Regions from separate parts of the Exiguobacterium sp. UBA7533 genome, predicted to be linked through region 2. Evidence: riboswitches for the same ligand, from Rfam matches in the RefSeq annotation. Region 2 holds a riboswitch; each other region holds the start of a gene.
What was found. A riboswitch is a leader RNA that binds a small molecule or an ion and turns the genes downstream of it on or off. The one in region 2 is predicted to bind S-adenosylmethionine.

Region 1 (4,080 bases), on a different contig from region 2:
AATGCATCGGATTCGACAGCTGTCTTCAGGTCTTTCGCGACTTGTGAGTCTGCATCTTTCGTTTGGACAGCAATGAGGTTCCGGTATTGCTCGTCCATCGTCTCAAGTGCTAACGCATCGAGTAAATCGAATTTCGCAGCAAGCGCGAAGTTCCCTGGAACTGCTGAGACATCAACGCTTTCGATGGCACGTGGCAGTTGCGCTGCTTCAAGCGGCTTGATGACGAGTTTCTTCGGATTTTTGACGATATCTTTCTCTGAGACGGTCAGTGGATCGACATCTGGCTTCAGTTCGATCCAGCCTTGTTCTGCCAAGAGGTTCAGCGCGCGTGCCTGGTTCGTTGGATCGTTCGGTGTCGCGACTTCAGCGCCTGTCTTGACGTCGTCAAGTGTCTTCGCCGTTTTACTATACAGTCCCATCGGTGCCGTCGGGACTGTGATGAGTCCTTTAAGGTCGAGCTTCTTTTCTTTAGAGAACGTCTTCAGGTAAATCGAGTGTTGGAATAAGTTAGCATCGATATTGCCGCTACCGAGTGCGATGTTCGGTTGGATATAATCGCTGAATTCGACGATTTCGACTTTATAGCCTTTCTTTTCGAGTTGCGGTTGAATCGCTTGTTTGACCATGTCGCTATAAGGGCCGCTTGTCGCCCCAATCTTGATCGTCTTGTCTTTTTCATCAGCGCTGCTGTCTCCGCATCCTGCGAGGATTCCTGCACCAAGTAAGGCTGTCGCTAAAAAGGCATATCGTTTTTTCATGATTCAACTCTCCCTTTATATGTATAATTAGCGCTTGTCTGTTTTTCGCGCCAGTTGATTGCCAAGTGCTTGAATGCTCTGGACGATGACGATGAGGACGACGATCGTCACGATCATGATGAGATTATCATAGCGATAATAGCCGAAGCGGATCGCGAGGTCACCGACACCTCCGCCGCCGACGATCCCAGCCATCGCCGAGAAGCCGATCAAACTGATCGTCGTTAGCGTGATGCCTTGAATGATGCCGGGGAGTGCTTCTGGTAAAAGGATACTGACGATGATCCGTAATGGTTTCGCACCGCACGCTTCCGCTGCTTCGATCAAACCAGGTGGAATCTCACGCAGTGATGTTTCGACGAGTCGTGCGAGAAACGGAATCGCTGCGACACTGAGGCTGACGGATGCTGCTGTCGGACCAATCGTATTATCAAGCAAGAATTTCGTTAATGGAATGAGAGCAACAAGCAAGATGATGAACGGCAAGGACCGGACGATGTTGACGACGAAGTCAAGGACACGTCGGATGGCAATGTTTTGAAAGAATAAACCGCGGTCGGTGACGAACAGGAGAATCCCGAGTGGAATCCCGACGACCAATGCGAAGGCAAGCGAAATGCCAACCATCCACGCCGTCTCACCAAGTGCCTTCAACAACTCGGGTAACATCGTTTGTATACGATCAAGCCACATCCTGAATCACCTCGAGTGTATGAAGTTCCGCCGCAAGCCAGTCGAGGGCAGGTGCGATTTGATCGGAGGATCCCGTCAAGCTGACGATTAAGACACCAAAAGCGACGTCTTGGATGTAATCGACTTTTCCGTGCAGGATGCTGACCGAGATATCGTATCGACGGATGGCTTCCGATAACGTACTTTCACCGGTCTTCTCGCCCGTGAACTGCAGGCGGATGATCTTTCCCGGTGTCGCTTGCAAGATGCGTTCCGGTAGCTCGATCTGGAGTGCCGTGTCGACGTAATGTTGTGTCACCGGATGTTTGGCTTGACTGAACAAATCGTATGTAGAGGCGACTTCGACGACTTCCCCTTGCGACATGACCGCGACACGATGGCAAATCTGTTTGACGACATCGATCTCATGCGTGATGAGGACGATCGTCAATCCGAGTCGTTCATTCAAATCTTTCAACAAATCTAAAATCTGCAGCGTCGTGACCGGATCAAGGGCAGAGGTCGCTTCGTCACATAACAAGACGGTTGGATCATTCGCGAGTGCCCGGGCAATCCCAACGCGCTGTTTCTGTCCGCCGCTCAACTGACTCGGGAAGTTCGTTTCGAATCCTTCGAGTCCGACGAGTGAGACGAGTTCACGGATCCGTTCCGGAAAATCTGCTCGTTTGACGCCAGCAGCCTTCAGTGCGAAAGCAATGTTATCTGCGACATTACGAGACTGGATCAATTGGAAATGCTGAAAGATCATTCCTGTCCGCAAACGAAGTTGACGCAAATCTGCTTTTGACATCCCACCGAGCGAGACACCGTCGACCTTGACCGTTCCTTGTGTCGGATGCTCGAGACCGTTGATCAGACGAAGTAACGTACTCTTACCGGCACCGGATTCACCGATGATCCCAAAGATTTCTCCTTTTTGAATCGTCAAATCGACATCCCGTAATGCGAAAATCGGGGTCCGGTCTCGGACGAACCGTTTCGTAATCTGTTTGAATTCAATCATTTGCTCATCTCCTTGTACAAAAAAAGTCGCTTTTTCCTAGTAGCAGAGCAACCAGAAAAAAGCGACGAAAGTGTAAGATTTCGTAACTTATCTCTCAGAATGAATCCATTCTGTAGGATGTGGCACCGTTCCTGATAGGTGGTTGCCGGACGTCGTTGGGCCTAATCCCTCGGTCGCTCTCGATAAGTAGTTATGCTGTTGGGATTTACTTTAACGGAAATGATTCCCATCTGTCAAATGTTTTTTCAGAATTATTCCGCAACAGGTGTCCGGAACAGGTTGAGCGTTCCGATTCGGTCGACGGCCTCCTCTAGCCGTTCGACGTCAGCAATTAAGCTGATCCGCACGTATCCTTCGCCGTATTCACCAAAGAATGATCCAGGGGTCACGGCGACGTGTGCTTCGTCAAGCAGATGATCCGTGAAGCTTTGGGACGTGTATCCTTCCGGCACGGGGAGCCAGACGAAGAAGGAACCGCCCGGTCGTGGTCCACTCCAGCCGATTGCATCGAGTTTCGTAAACAATGCATCGCGTCGTGTTTCATATAAGCTACTTAACTCACGGACACATGTTTGGTCACTCGTCAGGGCAACGGTCGCTGCATGTTGGATCGGTGTGAAGGCACTGACGTAGAGATGTTCCTGATACGTCTCGATGCTTGAGATGACGGACGGATTTCCGATTGCGAAAGCGATTCGGAAGCCAGACATGTTGAAGCGTTTCGAGAGTGAGAACAACTCGATTCCGACATCTTTCGCCCCTTCCGTCTGCAAGAAGCTTCGTGTGGGACCATCAAAGCTGATGCCACCGTAGGCTAAATCATGGACGACACAAATATCATGGGCATCCGCGAAGGCAACTGTCTGTTCGAAGGCTTCTGCTGTCGCTGTCGCACCTGTCGGATTACTCGGGTAATTGAGGAACAACATCCGGGCGCGCTCGACATCTGTCGTATCAAGTAAATCGTAATCCGGCAGGAAGTTATTTTTCTCAAGCAATGGAAGCGTAATCGGGTAAGCACCAGCAAGTGCTGCTCCAGACAGGTAATCCGGGTACCCCGGATCCGGGACGATGACACCTTCTCCAGGATTGACGATCGTTTGTGGTAAGGCGACGATTCCGGCTTTACTACCGAGAAGAATTGCGACCTCGGTTGCCGGATCGATCGTGACGCCGAATTCGTTGGCATAAAAGCTCGCGACGGCTTGCTTTAGAAAATCATGTCCACGAAATGGTGGATATTGAAGGTTTGTTGGCTCATCGATCGCCTGTTTCAAGGCGTCGAGAATATGTACGGGCGTCGTTTGATCGGGTGTTCCTTGACCAAGGGTGATGACATCATGTCCGGCAGCTTTCACAGCACCGATCCGGTTCGCAAGTTCAGCGAAAACGGGAGCAGGAAGCCGATCGATGGCGATGGATGGAGCGAAATGTTTCATGGATGTGTGCCTCCTTCGTAGTATTGTCGTCAAGGATAACGAATATTCAGTCAAAAGAAAAGAACTTTTTTGAAATTCAAAAAAATCGTCCAATAAACAGGTACAGATATGTGGAGCGGGAATAGAGAGTAGGGAGAGGAGTGAGGAGATGAAGCGAGCTAGCTGGAAAGAAGCAGTCGTCTATCAA
Region 2 (4,080 bases):
TCCTTCTGGTGCTGTCGCAACACCTTGGACAGTCGTCACTTCCTGCGGATCACGTTCTTCAATTTCGATCGCGTCTCCGGAAACAAGTGAGAAATCAAACGTCGAGAGCGGTGCTGCGACGTAAAACGGGATACCGAAAGCTTGAGCGAGTAATGCTAGTTGGAACGTTCCGATCTTATTCGCCGTATCTCCGTTGCGTGTAATCCGGTCCGCCCCGACGATGATTGCATCGATCTGTTTTTCTTTCAGCGTATGGGCGACCATGTTATCTGTAATTAGCGTGACATCGATGCCGGCACGTTGTAGCTCCCATGTCGTCAGTCGTGCTCCCTGCAGTAATGGTCGCGTCTCACTCGCAAAAACAGATAATTCAATGCCGCGTTCTTTTGCGATATAGAACGGCGCAAGTGCTGTTCCATAAGCAGCGGTCGCAATCGATCCAGCATTACAGATCGTTAGGATCCGGTTACCTGACTGGAACAATTCAAGTGCGTGAATCCCGATTTGACGTGACGTCTGCGCATCCTGATCGTATAAGGCAATCGTCCGCTGCTCGAGCCGTTCGCGGATCTCTTCTACCGACGTCCCGTCTTGAATGATTGGATTCAATTGATCAAGGACATTTCGTAAGTTAACAGCCGTCGGTCGTGTCGCGAGTAACGTCGCTGATGTCTCAAGCAAGGCTTGCTTATAGATCGACAGTTCTGCTTCAAACCGGTACGCCTCTTGAACGAGTACGAATCCGCCAAATAAACTGATCGCAGGCGCCCCTCGGACGCGCAGTTGTTTAATCGCTTCGACCGCTTGTGCAAGATCGGTAATGACTTCATAGTGTTCTTCCTGCGGTAGACGTGTCTGATCGAGAATCGTCAAGACACGGTCTTCATAACGAATACTTTGAACGAATGTACTCATCGGCTAAGTTCCTCCGTTACGTCGAAGTTTCGTAAATCATCAAATGTCCGGCATTCGGTCCGACGTTTGATTAACGCCGATCCTAAACGTAAAGCATGTTGTTTTCGTTCTAGTCGTTCCGTCATAGAACTAATCGTTTCTAAATCAGCGACTGGTGCGAGTCCGATCGTCCGACGAATCAGTTCGCAACCGGCAAAGCCAAGGGCATCCTGCAAGATCGTGCTCAGTACATCGTCGACGAGTCCCGATGTCCGGAATGGTTCGACGGCTTCGCGTTCCCATAAGGCGCGGAACGTCGAAGCGAACGTCAGCCAGAACGTATCGATGTCGCGAATCCGGGCATCACGAAGTGCTGAATAATCCGGGTATGCTGCAAAGAATAAGTGGGCGATGAACTGTCCGACATCAAATCCGAATGGACCATAAAAGGCGAATTCTGGATCGATGACTTTCGTTTCCGTTGCCGAAGCAAAGATGCTTCCTGTATGTAGATCGCCGTGTAGCAACGCATCTCCTTTCGTGATGAAAAGCGCTTCGAGTTTTGCGACTTCGCGTTTCAACTCATCGTCCGCCCATAGACGTGCCACCTCTTCTTCAAGCCCGGCTTCAATCTCGTTCGTCTCCGCGTCATGGAACGGATCCGTGAAGATTAATTTTTCCGTGATGTCGCACAAGTCCGGATTGTAGTACGTTCGGGCGACACGTTTTTTTTCAACCGGACCAAGCGCAAAGTCCGATGTATGGAATAAAGTCCGAGCGAGATAAGAACCAATATGTTCCGCAAGCAACGGATACTGTTCACCTGCGAGTAAACCGCTTCGAACGATTGTCAGATGTGAAAGATCTTCCATGACCGTATACGCCTCGTCGTGACTAGCATGAAAAACACGCGGTACGAACGGCACGGCATGCCGGGCGAATTCACGGAGTGCGGATTGCTCGATCCACGCCCGCTCGAGTGATAGTGGCCAGCTTTCACCGACGACTTTCGCGTACGGAAGTGCTTGTTTTAGAATCAATCGATGTTCACCTTCTCGAATTCGAAAGACAAGATTGAGATTGCCGTCGCCAATCTCTTCTGCTTCGACGGCTCCGTCGCCGATCAGTCCTAGTGAGCGGACCCGTTCGATCGCGTCCTGTTCTGTAAATGCTTTGTATGTCATCTCAGTTCCCCCTGTGTGATACACGAAAAAGCGCCTCTTTTCGTCATCGAAAAGAGGCGCAGGAAAGTCACTGCGTCCTCTTATCTCTCAGACGAAACGTCTGTTGGATGTAGCACCGTGCCAAGTGGTCGGTTGCTGCGGCGTCATCGGGCCAATTCCCTCTGCCAACTCGCGATAAGAGTCGTATGTAGTTGTCGTGTGTGATATTGATTTGAATCTTACGCAATCCTCTTCCCTGCTGTCAAATCGAAATCAAGCAGAAACGGATATCGTTTTTGCTCCATATATAGAAAGAGTATTTTCAAAAAAATAAATTTTCTAAAAATAGTTTGACAAGTCGTGACTCTCATGTAAAAATTGCAATTAGATTTCACAATTTCATCCAATTCTTATCAAGAGCAGACGGAGGGACAAGCCCTACGATGTCGCAGCAACCGACCTTTTGGCACGGTGCTAATTCTTGCAGCTACTAAGCTGACAGATAAGAGTCCACGTTCGAATCATTCATGGTCTCTTGTCGCTGACAAGAGACCATTTTTTTATTGAAGGAGGAAAGACATGGCTTACATCACAGCTACTTATCAATTGACCGCCCGCGATCGACTGGAGCAACGCGCCGAACAACTCGCGCTTGGTCTGACGGTTGGTTCCTGGACGGAGCTGAATCATCTTGAGCAACAACAACTCGCCTCATTCAAAGGAGAAGTCGTACATACGGAAGAACGCGACGGTAAAGGCTATATCACGATTCGTTACCCGGAACACAATGTATCGCGCGACTTTTCTGCGATCTTGACGACCGTCTTCGGGAAACTCTCACTCGACGGTGAAATCAAATTAACAGAACTGCTACTACCCGATACATTCACGTCGGATTTTCCAGGTGCGAAGTTCGGGATCGAAGGGGTTCGTTCCTTGATTGGTGTCGAAGATCGTCCACTGTTAATGAGCATCTTCAAAGGGGTCATCGGACGCGATTTATCGTTCCTTCGTAATCAACTCGAAGGACAACTTGCTGGTGGGATCGATCTCGTCAAGGACGATGAGATCTTATATGACAATCCGTTGACACCGACGATTGATCGGGCACGGATCGGACGTGAGGTTATCGATGCTCATTTCCACCGGACCGGTAAACGTGCGTTGTATGCGATCACACTTAGTGGTCCCGTCTTTACGCTCAAGGATCAAGCCAAACGATTGATTGACGCTGGAGCAACTGCTTTCTTGTTGAATACCTTCACATACGGACTCGACGTCTTACGTGAATTGGCAAGTGATCCGGAGATCAACGTTCCCATTTTCAATCATCCGGCTTACAGCGGTGCATTGATTGCTAGCCCGAACCACGGTGTTGCAGCGCCTGTCTTACTTGGCACATTACCGCGCGTTGCTGGTGCAGACTTAACACTATTCCCGTCACCTTACGGCAATGTCGCTCTTCCGAAGGACGTCGCCCGCGGCATCGCGGTCGAAGCGACTCGCTTCGGTCAGACGAAAGCGATTTTCCCTGTCCCTTCAGCCGGTATTCACCCAGGACTCGTTGCTCAACTCGTACGCGACTTCGGGATCGATTCCGTCATCAACGCTGGTGGTGGCGTACATGGTCATCCGCAAGGTGCTGCGGCTGGTGTTATCGCTTTTCGTCAAGCACTTGATGCGGCACTCGCAAATGAATCCCTATCGAATGCTGCGTCACGACATGAAGAATTACGAGTCGCGCTCGACGCTTGGGGGATCAAGTCATGACCTTACGAATTCTTTGTGACTTCGACGGTACCGTAACGATGCAGGATAACATCATTGCACTCATGGAGGTATTTGCGCCAGTGAATGACTTCGAACCGTTGAAACGTGGCGTGCTCGACCGGACGTTGTCGATCCAAAGTGGTGTCGGGCAGATGTTCGCGCTTCTGCCGTCCGGCGGTAAAGCGGACTATCTTGATTTCTTGATGGAGCGCGCTGTCATTCGCGAAGGATTTTCGGAGTTGCTTCAGTACAG
Region 3 (4,080 bases), on a different contig from region 2:
GCTCAATCTGTTCCGGTGCTTCGATTAAGAGGCGTGCTGACCAGAGTGCATCGTTCAGGTCGAATCCCTTTTGTTCGAGTTCAGTCGCAAGCGCACCATCTAAAATTAGGAAAGGAACTTCCTGTAATCGTTGATCAACTGGATTTTTGATTCGGGACATCTTCAACACTCCGTTTCTGAGAAGAATTCGTGAACGCATGAACGACATAACAGATCACGATGAATGGGATACCGCAATACAAGGCGACTCGTTGCGTCGGATCAAATCCGATACCAATCAGGGAAATCAAACAGACGACGAAAGCGGCGATCGGTACCAATGGAAAGAGTGGTGTACGATAGACCAATTCGTCGACCGTATGCCCTTCGCGGAGGAATTGTTTCCGGAAGCGATACTGCGCAACGCTGATACTCATCCAGACGACGACGACAGCAAGGCCGGAAATCGAGACGAGCGCAATATAGACACTTCCTGCTGCATAGATGCTAGACAGCAAAGCAAGTCCTCCGCCAAGCATGCTGAACAATACAGCTCGAAGTGGAACCCCACTTGGCGTCACCTGGGCGAAGAAGCGCGGAATCATGCGTTCGTTCGCAAGCGACCAAAGCATCCGGGAGGCAGCGTAAAGCCCAGAGTTCGCTGCCGACAAGATCGCTGTCAGAATGACGAAGTTCATCACGTCTGCCGCATACGGAATTCCGATTCGTTCGAACACCGCAACGAACGGACTTTCGAGCACGCCCTTCCCTTCCGTTGGCAATAAGACGGCTAATACGATGATCGTACCGACGAAAAAGAGGACGAGTCGCAAAATCGTTGTTCGGATCGCAAGCGGAATCGTCCGCTTCGGATCGACCGCTTCACCCGCTGCGACGCCGATCAATTCCGTTCCTGAGTAAGCAAAGTTCACAGCAAGCATCGTCATGAAGATCGCAAATGCTCCATTTGGAAACAATCCTCCTTCCGTTAAGGAAGAAAAGAATGGTGCTGGGCTACCATCTTGTAATGGGATGAAGCCAACGATGGCTCCCGCACCAAGTAAAATGAAAGCAATGATCGTTACGACCTTAATGGCGGAGAACCAAAACTCGACTTCAGCAAATACGCGGACCTTCAAGACGTTGATACCAAGGATCATCGCAGCGAATAATGCACTGAACACCCAGACTGGAATCGACGGGAACCAACGTTGCATTAAAATGCCTGCTGCCGTGAATTCTGAACCAAGGGCGACCGTCCACGTCAGCCAGTAGAGCCAGGCCACCGTATAACCGGTACCGGGTCCGATATACTTCGTTGCGTACTTATGGAATGATCCGGTTTCCGGCATGTGTACAGCGAGTTCGCCAAGACTTAGCATGACTAAGTAGACGACGACGGCTCCTATCAAATACGACAAAATCGTTCCGACACGTCCCGCTTGTTCCAACGTATAACCTGTACTTAAAAATAATCCTGTTCCAATGACGCCTCCTAACGACAGCATGATCAGATGACGTGATTCCATCTTGCGTCGAAAAGCTCCGCTCGTTTTCATGAATCCATTTCCTCCTCGTTCCACCTATTTCAAACAAAAAACGCATCCTCACGGATGCGTCGGTCGACAATTCGGAAATCTTATCGATCGGGTGCAACACCCGCAGGAATTAGCACAGTATCTTTCGACCTGTTGCTGAGGTTTCATAGGGCCAGTCCCTCCACCTCTCTGGATAAGTATGTAATTGTTCCTAACCCTATCAAGTCTTTTCCGAATTGTCAACGCAATTCAGAATACTCCTATTAAAAAACATTCCGTATCGTAATGATCCGGAATGTTAGAACGTTTTATTTTTTAGCAAATAAATCCGCTGTCTTTAAGGCTGCCCGAACCGCTTTCCGGTTCAATGTTCCTTGCTGATGCTTCATTTTCTTCGTTTGAGCAGCCAGTTGTGCTTTGAGCGCCGCAATTTCCTGATCTTTTTGAGTCGTCGTTGTCTGTTTCTGCAATGCTTTGATTTTCTTATCTTTTTCGGCCAATTGCGCTTTTGCCTGTTTTTGCGCATCCGCGATCTTCTTCTCTTGTTCCGGGAAGAAGCGTTCGAAACGAGCTACTGCTTCTTCGAGACTCACGCCAGAAATCGGTTGAACCGGTGGAAGTAGTTCCGCTTGCGCCATTTGACGGTCAAACGGTACATTCTCAGGATAGTTCGTCTCTTGATAAATGTGTTCAAGATCATTCACGTTCAAGAAATCAACGAAGTTGTCGAAGTTACGTGCTTGAACACGTGCCGGACTTTGGAAATCAGCATTGGCTACGACGTCGGATAATTGTGTATCCGCTTTGATGTCGTTCGCCCAAATATGCGTCAACTGATGATAATCCGTTAGTTCGCGCATTCGTGCATCCTTTGGAATGAGGATACTCGGCGTACCCGCAAGCGTTGCTGTGATATTTCCATGCAAGCGCGCACCAAAACTGAGGTCTGCCTGCCCGATGAAATCGAACCATGTTTGTGCGTTCAAGAAGAAACGAACACGATCGTTCATGTAAGCAGGATCCGACATCTTCACCGGATAGTTCGTCACGGACAAATCTGCGATCGGATGCGTTCCTGTATACGTCAATTTCAGTTCCTTCATCCATTGGGGAATGAAGTAATGATTCGGATACTCTTCCATTCCGCGCGTAATGAAATCAAGAACATTTTGTGGTGCTAAACGTGACGAGTTGACCGTAATCATCGACTCGGGCGTAATGTTCGTTTCACGAATATGTAAGTCGCGACCAAACGCGTACATCGAAGGACATCCGATGACACGATGATCAATGCCTTCGCGAAAACCAAGACGCGTCAAGTATTTCGACGTGATTTCCCCACGAAGACCAAGCATGCTTGAGCGCTCAAGTACAGCGCTGACGAATGCTTTGACATCTTCATCGAACGGGAATCCGCCGTCTAGATCTGGTTCAAACGGTGCACGTAAGCCTACACCGATGACGACGACTGGAATTTTTAATTTCTTGATAAGGCGGGTGTACTTCCGCAACGTCGGTACGAATTCTTTTCGGAATGCATCCGCTAACGGAATGACATAAAGATCAAAGTTGGCATTGATTTCGTCCGCCCGTTCTTCATCGTAATAGTAATAGTCCGGTGTAATCGTCGTACCTTCTGTCATCAACGTCCGAAAGATACTGTATTGATAAATGAGATTTCCAACGTTTCCTCCAATGGAATTATGTTTCATCAAATAAGGAGCATCGAACTGTTCGAATGGTGTCATACCTGCACGAATAATAATACGTTTCATAATGGATAAACTTCCCCTCTCGTCTGCTTCATTCGTCCTTGCAAGAAAAAATGCGGAAAAATATATTATCACTTTTTTTCAATCTCATTAACAATAGATGAACTTTATTTCGGAAGTCAACGATTCCTAGGGGAAACAGGTCTTTCGTCATCAAAACGAAACATTTGTACTACTCCATTATTTTTCTAAAATAGAAAAATGTAACTATTTAATCGTTCCAAGATACATGCGTAAGTTTGCTTCGACTAATTTTAAAGCTCTGAACCGTTCTGTCGAAGTAGGTTTTAACAAGGCGCTGAAAAAATGTTCCACTTCGACTGGCTGACCTTTTTCCATATCGCGCAACATCGACGATTTCATCGTATCTTCCATCGCATGCATCTGCTTCAATAGCACCGTTTCTGTATCGTCATTGAAGACCGCGCCCTGTTCTTCCATCGCCTGTTTCGCTTCGTTCATGACGTCTACAATCATCTGACGCCCGACAGCTTCTTCCCGAATCGAACCGATCGCTGAACGAAACAGCGTCGTCACACCCGCAAATGTCGAAATAAAAAGATACTTTTGCCACATGTCATCCATGATATGCATCGAGTACGCCATCGGTGCCTTCGCTTTCGCAAAACGTGTTGCGATCTCCTGCAAACGGGCTGTTGGTTTGCCGGTTCGTGAGCCAAACAACAGTCGATGTGACGGACTCGTCTGTAAAATGCGTCCTTCTGCATCAAGCGTCGATTCAATGAAGCAAAGACCGCCCAGTACACGCTCTTCTCCGAAGACTTCTGTTA
Region 4 (4,080 bases), on a different contig from region 2:
CGTTGAAGTAGGAAATCGTCTGGAAAGCATTGGCGTCGATCTCACCCTCAGCCAGTGCCATGTTCGGCTGGACATAATCGGAGAACTTGACGAGCTCGATTTTGATGCCTTCCTTTTCCGCTTTTTTCGCGACGTAATCCCACACTTGAGTGTCTGAACCGCTGACCCCGAGCTTGATCGTCTTTTCTTCTTCTCCTGATGCTGAGCACCCGGCAAATAAAATCGTCGTTAATGTTGCTCCAATCGCTACTGCTTTTTTCATGGCTGAATCGCTCCCTTGATTAATGTCTTCTGATTTTTCGTGCGACGATGTTGCCTGTCGTCTGTAAGCCTTGGACTAAGATAACGAGAATCCCGACCGTGATGATCATGACTTTCGTGTCGAACCGTTGATAACCGTACGTAATTGCTAAGTCACCCAGTCCACCGCCACCGATAGCACCTGCCATCGCTGATGCCCCGATCAAGCCGACTGTTGCAATCGTTAAATTAAGGATTAGGGAACCGAGTGCTTCCGGCAGAAGGAAGCGGAAAATCGTTTGGAATGGCGTCGCCCCCATCGCTTCTGCTGCCTCAAGGACACCTTTGTCGACTTCAAGTAAGGAACTCTCGATCAGCCGTGCCATATACGGGGCGGCATAAAAGACGAGTGGAACGATGGCGGCTTCTGTTCCGATCGACGTCTGGACGATCAACCGTGTCAACGGGATGATCGCAACAAGTAAGATGATGAACGGAATTGAACGGAAGATATTGACTATACTGTTGAAAAATGTGAACAGCGGGACGTTCTCGAGCAATGCCCCTTTCCGGGTGACGACGAGTAGAATGCCGAGTGGTAAGCCGATCAAGGTCGAGAATAAGAGTGAGACGGATACCATCGTCATCGTCTGCAGGAATGCCGTCCAGATATCACTGTAGTTAACTAGCATCAGCAAGCACCTCCTCGACGGTCACCTGTGCCTGATCGATGTACTGTAAGGCTCGTTTCACTTCAGCCGTCTCACCGATCAGTTCAACAAGTAATGTACCGAACGGTGTTTCCTGCAACTCCGTGATGCTACCGTGCAGGATGTTGACATCGACGTCGAAGCGTTTTGCGACTTGCGACAAGAGTGGTTGTCCGGTGTGGTGTCCGAGAAAATGAATCTTATAGATCGGATGCGCATTCCGTGACTCGATCAACTGACGAATTGATGCTGGAATTTCATCATGCATGACGGAGCGGACGAAGTTTTTCGCTGTCTCGGTCTGCGGATTTGAAAAGACATCAAAGACTGTTCCTGACTCGATCAGCTTCCCAGCTTCGATGACGGCGACCCGGTCACAAATCTCCCGGATGACACCCATCTCATGGGTGATCAAGAGAATCGTAATCCCGTATTCCGCATTGATGCGTTTTAATAACTGGAGGATATGATGTGTCGTCTGAGGATCGAGTGCTGACGTCGCTTCGTCACATAAGAGGACGGATGGTTGCGTCGCTAGTGCCCGGGCGATGCCGACACGTTGCTTTTGTCCGCCGGATAATTGATCCGGATAATGATCCGCCTTGTCTGCGAGATCGACGAATTCGAGCAATTCCGTCACCCGGCGACGAATCTCGTCTTTCTTGACACCTGCGAGAACGAGTGGTTTCGCAACGTTCGTAAAGACCGTGTTCGCATTCAATAGATTGAAGTGTTGAAAGATCATCCCGATCCGCTGTTTCGCTTGACGTAATTTTTTGGGTGATAGTTGTGTTAAATCTTCCCCGTCGACCGTCACTGTTCCTGACGTCGGTCGTTCTAACAGGTTGACGCAGCGGAGCAATGAACTTTTTCCGGCACCGCTAAAGCCGATGACACCGAAGATTTCGCCTTTCTCGATCGTCAGGTCGACACCGTCGAGTGCTGCGATCGTCTGATCCTTCGTGACGTACGTTTTTTTGACTTGATGAAATGCAATCATTCCGCTTTCCCCCTTCATTCAACAAAAAAGGTCCCTTCTTGAGAAACAAGAAGAGACCTGGATCCGCGCAGTGGCAGAATCCACTCCACTCATCTCTCAGACATCTGTCTGATGGAATTGGCACAGTGCTCACAATGAGTCTGTTGCCGAGGTTTCGTAGGGCCAGTCCCTCCACCTCTCTGGATAAGTATTGCGGTATGAAATTCGTATGTGTGTTGTTGCGTTGTTGCTTATGTCGTAAAACTAATTTTTACATTACGGGTCGAACCTTTAAAAGTCAACCAACTTTGCAAAAATAATCCATTTGTCGCATATCGATTGAGTCATAAGTTATGAGTTAGCTGAAAGAACAAATCACGATTCGTCCAGAACGATTTGACAAGGCATTTTCGGTCGTGCTACCATCGTTTCAATGATTAATCCGACAATTCCAATATGATATTTATCAAGAGTGAACGAGAGACCTGGCTCTATGACTTCACGGCAACCTGCAATCTGTAAGGTGCTCCGACCAGCAAAGCGCGGCTTTGGATGATACGGTGAAAAACTCGTGGGCGTCCAAGCAGTGACGTTGACGAGTTTTTTTCACGAATGGAGGAAAAATAGTAATGATGAACTATCCTGTATTGACTGGTGCTGAAGCATTTTATCTTCAAGGTGGACCGATCGGCATTTTAATCTGTCATGGTTTTAATGCGACCCCGCAAAGTGTTCGGGACGTCGGTGAGGCATTTGCTGCTAAAGGATTCACTGTCTATGCTCCACGTTTGCGTGGTCACGGGACGAACGTCCGTGAGTTCGAACAATCGACTGCTCGATGTTGGAAGCAGAGCCTGCAAGACGGCTATGCACGTTTACAAGAAACATGCGATCAAGTCTTCGTCATCGGTCAATCGATGGGCGCGACGCTCGCACTATCGCTCGCCGCTGACGGGATTCCATTTTCAGGCATCATTACGATCAATGCCGCTCTCTCCGTTCCGTCTTATGAAGCACTGTCGTTTGAAGATGGTCCACAATACCTACCTGAAGGGGCACCGGATATCAAACGGTCTGCTTTCGAAATCATCTATGACCTCGTTCCGAGTCGTTGTGCATTCGAACTCGTCCGCTTGATGGATGAGACGAAAGGACGCCTTGGATCGATCCTTCTACCGACATTGATTCTTTACTCGGCGACCGATCACGTCGTTCCGCCGTCGAGCTCGGATTACCTGCATCAGCATATCGGGACGAATGATAAACGAATCTACTGTCTCCTTAACTCGTACCACGTCGCGACCCTCGATCATGATCAGGATTTGATCGTGCGTGAGACGATTCGTTTCATCGAACGCTCGAGTCGTTTCTCACAGGAAACGGGATAATAAAAAAAACAGCTATTCGTCTTCACTTAGAAGCGAACAGCTGTTACATCAAAGGACGACCATCATCGGTTCGTCTTTTTTGTTTATCCTTTTTGGTGCTGCATCGTTTGGAGCGGCTTCGGCTTTCCTGGCACTTCATGGCAGTGGCGGCACCGTGGCTCATACGATTCTGAAGCGCCGACTAAAATGATCGGATCATCATAGTTCGCTGGTTTTCCATCAATCAAACGTTGTGTCCGGGAAGCCGGATCGCCACATGAGAGACAGATCGCCTGAAGTTTCGTCACAAATTCTGCGCGCGCCAGTAATTCTGGCATCTTGCCAAATGGCTCTGCCCGGAAATCCTGATCGAGTCCTGCACAAATGACGCGTTTTCCGTCTTGCGCAAGTGCTTCGATGACTTGAACGATCTCATCATCAAAGAATTGAACTTCATCAATTCCGACAATTTGTGTTTCTTCCGCTACTGCTGCATAGAGATCACGACTCGTCGCCATTGGAATCGCCACGACGGAATTTCCGATGTGAGAGACGACATGCTCTTCATGGTACCGGTCATCGATTGCCGGCTTGAATACTTGAACGGGCAGTTTGCCGTACTGTGCCCGTCTGACACGACGAATCAACTCTTCCGATTTCCCGGAAAACATACTGCCACAAATTACTTCGATCCAGCCGTACTGATTTATTACATGCATCATCGTCCGACACCGTCCTCTAAAAATAGTCACTTTAACGAGTATAGCTCGAAACGGTATTGAGA

Region 1: another riboswitch for S-adenosylmethionine. It lies ahead of B2U10_RS03850 (methionine ABC transporter ATP-binding protein); the one in region 2 lies ahead of mtnK (S-methyl-5-thioribose kinase).
Region 3: another riboswitch for S-adenosylmethionine. It lies ahead of B2U10_RS13315 (amino acid permease); the one in region 2 lies ahead of mtnK (S-methyl-5-thioribose kinase).
Region 4: another riboswitch for S-adenosylmethionine. It lies ahead of B2U10_RS15155 (methionine ABC transporter ATP-binding protein); the one in region 2 lies ahead of mtnK (S-methyl-5-thioribose kinase).

The regions. Positions count from the first base shown of each region.
Region 1 is NZ_DLMP01000001.1:770,827-774,906, reverse strand. Features, by position in the region: gene B2U10_RS03860 (MetQ/NlpA family ABC transporter substrate-binding protein) at 1-758, opposite strand, end outside; gene B2U10_RS03855 (methionine ABC transporter permease) at 786-1,451, opposite strand; gene B2U10_RS03850 (methionine ABC transporter ATP-binding protein) at 1,441-2,454, opposite strand; SAM riboswitch class I at 2,539-2,643, opposite strand; gene B2U10_RS03845 (aminotransferase class I/II-fold pyridoxal phosphate-dependent enzyme) at 2,706-3,893, opposite strand; gene B2U10_RS03840 (alpha-glucosidase) at 4,042-4,080, shown strand, end outside.
Region 2 is NZ_DLMP01000002.1:267,308-271,387, reverse strand. Features, by position in the region: gene mtnA (S-methyl-5-thioribose-1-phosphate isomerase) at 1-915, opposite strand, end outside; gene mtnK (S-methyl-5-thioribose kinase) at 912-2,078, opposite strand; SAM riboswitch class I at 2,156-2,259, opposite strand; SAM riboswitch class I at 2,465-2,566, shown strand; gene B2U10_RS05470 (2,3-diketo-5-methylthiopentyl-1-phosphate enolase) at 2,637-3,827, shown strand; gene B2U10_RS05465 (2-hydroxy-3-keto-5-methylthiopentenyl-1-phosphate phosphatase) at 3,824-4,080, shown strand, end outside.
Region 3 is NZ_DLMP01000014.1:64,714-68,793, reverse strand. Features, by position in the region: gene mmuM (homocysteine S-methyltransferase) at 1-160, opposite strand, end outside; gene B2U10_RS13315 (amino acid permease) at 135-1,538, opposite strand; SAM riboswitch class I at 1,616-1,717, opposite strand; gene B2U10_RS13310 (polysaccharide pyruvyl transferase family protein) at 1,826-3,292, opposite strand; gene B2U10_RS13305 (ketopantoate reductase family protein) at 3,497-4,080, opposite strand, start outside.
Region 4 is NZ_DLMP01000018.1:131,084-135,163, forward strand. Features, by position in the region: gene B2U10_RS15145 (MetQ/NlpA family ABC transporter substrate-binding protein) at 1-262, opposite strand, end outside; gene B2U10_RS15150 (methionine ABC transporter permease) at 282-932, opposite strand; gene B2U10_RS15155 (methionine ABC transporter ATP-binding protein) at 922-1,950, opposite strand; SAM riboswitch class I at 2,037-2,140, opposite strand; SAM riboswitch class I at 2,390-2,491, shown strand; gene B2U10_RS15160 (alpha/beta hydrolase) at 2,559-3,317, shown strand; gene B2U10_RS15165 (thymidine kinase) at 3,401-4,015, opposite strand.